2 regions of the Kitasatospora sp. NPDC048298 genome follow, and region 2 is predicted to be linked to the other one. Evidence: riboswitches for the same ligand, from Rfam matches in the RefSeq annotation. Region 2 holds a riboswitch; the other holds the start of a gene.
What was found. A riboswitch is a leader RNA that binds a small molecule or an ion and turns the genes downstream of it on or off. The one in region 2 is predicted to bind glycine.
Positions count from the first base shown of each region.

Region 1: another riboswitch for glycine. It lies ahead of gcvT (glycine cleavage system aminomethyltransferase GcvT); the one in region 2 lies ahead of gcvP (aminomethyl-transferring glycine dehydrogenase).

Region 1 covers NZ_JBICYZ010000002.1:40,371-43,569, reverse strand. The annotation lists gene gcvT (glycine cleavage system aminomethyltransferase GcvT) at 32-1,153, opposite strand; glycine riboswitch at 1,383-1,484, opposite strand; gene ACGF0D_RS01425 (enhanced serine sensitivity protein SseB C-terminal domain-containing protein) at 1,766-2,569, shown strand; gene ACGF0D_RS01420 (enhanced serine sensitivity protein SseB C-terminal domain-containing protein) at 2,687-3,199, shown strand, end outside.
Region 2 covers NZ_JBICYZ010000023.1:13,688-16,886, reverse strand. The annotation lists gene gcvP (aminomethyl-transferring glycine dehydrogenase) at 1-1,336, opposite strand, end outside; glycine riboswitch at 1,574-1,677, opposite strand; gene ACGF0D_RS18700 (PRC and DUF2382 domain-containing protein) at 1,905-3,041, shown strand.

The DNA of each region.
Region 1 (3,199 bases), on a different contig from region 2:
TGTATGGGAAAAACGGGGGCGGGACGAAGACTCAGCGGGCGCGCTTGTAGAACGGCAGCGCCACGACCTGGACGGGCTCGTGCTTGCCGCGGACGTCCACCGCGACGGTGGTGCCGGGCTCCGCGTGGGCGGCGTCGACGTAGGCCATCGCGATCGGCTGGCCGAGCGTCGGGGACGGCGCGCCGGAGGTGATCCGGCCGATCGGCTCGCCCTCGGTGGAGACCACGGTGTACTCGGCGCGCGGCACCCGCTTGCCCTCGGAGACCAGGCCGACCAGCTTCTTCGGCGGGTTGGTCTCGGCCGCGGCGGCGGCCTGCTCCAGCGCCTTGCGGCCGACGAAGGCGCCCTCGTTGGTGGTCTTGTCGAAGCGGACGACCCGGCCCAGGCCGGCGTCGAACGGGGTCAGGTCGGTGGACAGCTCGTGCCCGTACAGCGGCATGCCGGCCTCCAGGCGCAGCGTGTCGCGGCAGGACAGGCCGCACGGGATCAGGCCGTGGCCCTCGCCGGCGGCGGTAAGCGCCTGCCAGACGGGCTCGGCGTCGACCGGGTGGCAGAAGATCTCGAAGCCGTCCTCGCCGGTGTAGCCGGTGCGGGCGAGCAGCACGTCGCGGCCGGCCACCTGGGCCGGGAGGATCGCGTAGTACTTCAGGCCGGGCAGGTCGGCGTCGGTGGTCTTCGCCAGGATGCCGGTGGCCTCCGGGCCCTGGACGGCGATCAGCGCGTAGGTGTCGCGGTCGTCGGTGACGACGGCGTCGAAGCCCTTGGCGCGGGCGATCAGCTCGTCGAGGACCAGCTGGGCGTTCGAGGCGTTGGCGACGACCAGGAAGGCGTCCTCGCGCAGGCGGTAGACGATCAGGTCGTCCAGGATGCCGCCGTCCTCGGCGCAGATCATGGTGTAGCGGGCGCGCAGCACGCCGAGCGCGGAGACGAAGCCGACCAGCGCGTGGTCCAGCATCTCGCCGGCCTGCGGGCCGGTGACGGTGATCTCGCCCATGTGCGAGAGGTCGAACAGGCCGGCCTTGGTGCGGACGGCGAGGTGCTCCTCGCGCTCGCTGCCGTAGCGCAGCGGCATGTCCCAGCCGGCGAAGTCGGTCATGGTCGCGCCGAGGGCGCGGTGCAGCGCGTCGAGCGCGGTCAGGCGGAGGGACGACATGGCCAGGAACTCCTCGGTCGGGGCACTCAGGGGTGCACGCACCGGATCGGACCCGCTCGGGGGCCGACCCTGCGCGCGGGCATGCGGCGGCGTGGGTCTCCCCATCTGTCGTCGAACCTGAGAGCTTCACCGCCCGCCGCCCGCAGCCGTTTCCAGCTTGGGGGACAGCATGACGGCTTGCACCGTGGGTGGGCACACGACATGGCCGTGCGCCGCTTTCCAGATGTGCCTAACCCGTGCGGTAGGGGTGCCTGAGAGATTCCGGGGAGGACTTGCTCCTTCGGCGCCGGCTGTGCCTGAGCGGCACTCCGGGCTCTCCCGCGCGGGTTCGAGCGGCCGGTGTGGAGTTGTAGGGGCCCGCGGCGCATGCCGTCGGACGGGCACATCATGGCACGTCCCGGGCGACGAGGGGAGGGGGGACCCGGTCACACCGCGCGGTATCCGGACACGGGCCCCGGACGGCACCCGAACACGAGGCCGGGGTACGCCCGAGGCCGGGCCCCGGACAGCACCCGAACACGAGCCCTAAAGAGGAAGGCCCCGGGGCCCTAGACTGCTGCGCGTCGGCGCAGCAGTGGGCGGCCGACCAGCAGAGGGCGGAATCGGCGGCGCATGGGGTACCCGGTGGAGCAGCAGCAGGGGTGGGGCGGACCGGAGGAGGCGCCGGCGGGTGGCTCCTGGCCGGCCAACGAGCTGGAGCAGGTGCTGACCGCGGCCCTGGGGGACCCGGGCGCGACGCCGCGGGTGATCGAGGTGCTGGCGCGCAGCCAGGTGTGGGTGCCGCTGCCGGCCGGGGCCGACCCGCAGGGGCAGTCGCTGGACCTGCCGACCATCGAGCTGGGCGGCGACCCGTACGTGCCGGTGTTCTCCTCGCAGGAGGTGTTCCTCCAGCAGGCGCCGGGGATGGCCTTCGCGATCGCGCCGGTGTGGGAGTTCGCCCGCGGGCTGCCGCTGGGCCTGGGCATCGCGGTGAACCCGGAGGCGGCGGTGGGCATACCGGTGCCGCCGCAGGGGGTCGCCGAGCTGCGCCGCGGTCCGCGCGCGGACCGCTGGGAGGGCGCCGGCGACGCGTCGGAGCCGACCGGCGGGCGGGTGGCGCTGCGCGAGCCGGTGCCGGGCGAGGACCCGGAGCACTTCCTGGCCGCCTGCCGGAGCGAACTGTCCGCGCTGCCCGGGGTGCTGACCGCCCGCAGGGCGCTGGCCAGCATCGAGGGCGAGCCGACCGTGATGTTCGTGGGCGTCCAGCTGGACGCGGCGGCACCGGCCGATCCGGCCGCGGTGAACGAGGCACTCGGGCGAGCCCTGGGAACCGCGCCGCTGCCCGGCGGCGTCCACCTCGTACTGCTCGACCTCGCCGACGACCCGGTGGTCGAGTGGCTGCTCACCCGGGTACAGCCGTTCTACGCGCGGGTCTGAGCGGGGTCCGTATCAAAGGCACGTCGCCGTGGCGGTGGCCGGTGCCGCGCCATAGGGTGCGTGCAGACGGCCGACGGGTCGGCGGGTTGAGGGAAAGAGGCGCGGCGAGGTGGGCGCATGAGTGCGGGAACGGGAGCGGGCGGTGTGCCGGGGCCCTGGGGCCAGGCACCGGCCGGGCGCCCGGGAGCTGATCCCGGCGCGTTGGAGCGCGCCCTGCGCGACGTCGCGCCGGAGCGCTACGACGCGTACGAGCGGCTGCTGCACGCGCTGGCGGACGGTCAGGTCTGGATGCTGCTGTGGCACGGCACGCCGGGCAGCCCGGACGCCCAGTACGGGAACATGGAGATCAGCGGCCACGGCTACGCGCCGGCCGTCACCTCGTCCGAGCAGCTGACCGCCTCCGGCTGGGCGCGGGCCCACGAGGTGGTCTCGGGCCGGGAGATCGCGGCCTCGCTGTACCGCACCCGCTGGGGCCTGTGGCTCAACCCGCACGCGCCCGGCGGCGGCGTCGGGGTGCCCTGGGCGGACCTCCGGCGGATCGCCGCGGGCCTGGACCGGCTGCCGGCGGGGCCGTTGAAGCTGAGCGAGCCGCAGCTGAACGCCCAGCCGTTCTTCGCGCTGCTGGAGCGG
Region 2 (3,199 bases):
CGCGGGTGGTGGTCTCGTCGGTGGAGACGGAGATCCGGTCCTCGCCGTCCTGGTACACGTTGATGCCGTTGGCGCGGGCGGCGGCGGCGATCTCGGCGGCGCGGCCCGGGACGACGGCGGTGACGGTGTCGAAGAACTCGCCGTGCAGCAGCTCGACGCCGCCGGCCCGCAGGCCCTCGGCGAGGGCGGCGGCGTAGCGGTGGGTGCGGCGGGCGATGTCGGCCAGGCCGTCCGGGCCGTGGTAGACGGCGTACATCGAGGCCATCACGGCGAGCAGCACCTGGGCGGTGCAGATGTTGCTGGTGGCCTTCTCGCGGCGGATGTGCTGCTCGCGGGTCTGCAGCGCCAGGCGGTAGGCGCGGTTGCCGTCGGCGTCGACGGAGACGCCGACCAGGCGGCCGGGCAGCGAGCGGGCGTACTCGGTACGCACCGACAGGTAGCCGGCGTGCGGGCCGCCGAAGCCCATCGGCACACCGAAGCGCTGCGTGGTGCCGCAGGCGATGTCGGCGCCCAGCGCGCCCGGGGACTTGAGCAGGGTCAGTGCCAGCAGGTCGGCGGCGACGGCGACGATCGCGCCCAGGCCGTGCGCCTGCTCGATCACCGGGGCGAGGTCGCGGACCACACCGGTGGCACCCGGGTACTGGAGCAGCACGCCGAAGACGCCGCGCTCGGCGATCTCGGCCGGGATGCCCTCGGACAGGTCGGCGACGACGACCTCGACACCGGTCGGCACGGCGCGGGTGTTGATCACCGCGAGGGTCTGCGGCAGGGTCTCGGCGTCGACCAGGAAGACACCGCCCTTGACCTTGGTGACACGGCGGGCGAGCGCCATCGCCTCGGCGGCCGCGGTGCCCTCGTCCAGCAGCGAGGCGCCGGAGGTCGACAGGCCGGTCAGGTCGGAGACCAGGGTCTGGAAGTTGAGCAGCGCCTCCAGGCGGCCCTGCGAGATCTCCGGCTGGTACGGGGTGTAGGCGGTGTACCAGGCCGGGTTCTCCATGACGTTGCGCAGGATCACCGGCGGGGTGAAGGTGCCGTAGTAGCCCAGGCCGATCATCGGCTGGAGCACCTGGTTGCGGTCGGCCAGCTCGCGCAGCTCGGCGAGGACCTGGGCCTCGGTCCGGCCCGCGGGCAGGTCCAGGGCGGTGATGGAACGGATCGCCTCGGGCACCGCGGTGGCGGCGAGCTCGTCCAGCGAGCCGTAGCCGACGGACGCCAGCATCTTCTCCTGCGCGGCGGCGTCGGGGCCGATGTGGCGGTTCTCGAAGGGACTGGCCAGCTCAAGCTCGGTGAGGGTCGAGGCGCCGGTGGGGCGTCCCGCGTTCGGCTGGGCGTTCATGGTGGTCGAGGCCTCCTGGTCACGGACCGGCGGGGGTACGCACGCCGGCCGGCCTCGCCGCTGCGGGCGGCGGACAAACCTGGGCGGGCGGACCCGACAGGCCTCCCCCTCTGTCATCGGGACCTGAGAGCTTCACCCGCACGGGGCGCTGTGGGCGCTCCGCCGGCTTGCACCGTCGGTGAGGGTGGTGATCGCCGGCTTCCGTGCCGACGCTCCTGCCCTGCTTTCCAGAGTGACCTACCCCACACGGTACGGATGCCTGAGAGATTCCGGGGAGGAGTTGCTCCTTCGGCGCCCCGACCAGCGGTTTTCGTTGTCGGAGACTCTCCCGAGCGGGCTCTGCGGTCGCCGCCCAGGGTACCAGCGGGAGGCCTCCCGATCACGGGTGCGTCGGGTCACTCGAGGTCTACGCGCGTCCCCCGGACGGCCGATCGCACGACCCCGTCCGGCGCACCCCGCTCGCGCCCGTCCGATTCATGGCATTTGGTGTGAAGTGGCGGACGGGACGGGTGCTCCGGCCGCCCTGCTGCGGGAGTTCCGCAGGCCCAGCGCACGCGGGAGGAAAGAAGTGCAGACCGACATCGACCCCCGGGACCTCATCGGTCACAAGGCCGTCGACCGCAACGGAGACAAGATCGGCACGGTCGACGAGGTCTACCTGGACGACGCCACCGGCCGGCCCGAGTGGGCCGCGGTCCGGACCGGCATCTTCGGCCGGGACGCCTTCGTCCCGCTGACCACCAGCGAGTTCGCGGGCGACGAACTGCGGGTGCCGTACGACAAGTCGCTGGTGAAGGAGTCACCGGACTTCGGCGTCGGCCAGCACCTGTCCCCCGCCCAGGAGCTCCAGCTCTACCGCTACTACGGGCTCGACACCCCGATGGACAGCCGTCCACACGGGAACGGGAGCCGGGCCAAGCAGCCCGACCTCGACTTCGGCACCACGGCGGCCGCTGCCGCCGCCACCACGACCGCCGCGGCCCCGGCCAAGCCACTCACCTTCCACAGCCCCGAGCGATCCCCCGAGCACGCCCCGGCGAGGCCCCCCGCTGCCGCCGCCACGCCCGTCACCCCCGACAGCGCCAGGACCGCCCCGGAGGCCGACACCCGGACCCCCGGCACCCCCGCGGCCGCCACCCCGCCGACGGCGGCGCCCGCCCCCGCCGCACCCGCCATGGAACCGAAGCAGTCGCAGCCCGCCCCCATGCCCACCCCGGCGGCGGCCACCACGACCGCCACCGCGCACTCGGGCACCCCCACGGCCGCCCCGAGCAGCCCGGTCGAGATCACCTGCCGCGAGGAGCGGCTGGAGGTCACCACCGAGTGGCACGTCCTCGGCACCGCGAAGCTGCGCAAGTACGTGACGACCGAACAGGTCGAGCGCCGCGTTCCGGTGGTCCGCGAGCGCGTCCGGGTCGAGCGGACGCCGATCAGCGAGGCCGAGCGCGCCACGCTCACCGACAAGGAGATCGCCGAGACCGTCCAGGAGGTCACTCTCCGTGAGGAACGTGCGGTGGCCCGCAAGTACCTCGCGCCCGTCGAGCGGATCCGCCTGGTCGTCGAGCGGTACACGACCGAGGAGGTGATCCGGGAGGAACTCCGTCGCGAGCACGTCGAGGTCCACGACACCACGAACCCCCACACCCCACCGTCCGCCTTCACTCCCGACACCCCCCGCCCGGCCCCAGCACGCCCGCTCGCCTGACCGCCCCCACCAGCAAGGGCCCCGGACACCGTCCGGGGCCCTTGTCGCGTACCCGACCCTTCGACTTTGCCAAAGCTTAACCACTCGATATTTGACACTCTGAAGTATCTCCCTGCATGGTTACTTCAGTTCATTCACTATGTACGGGAGGAAGCAAC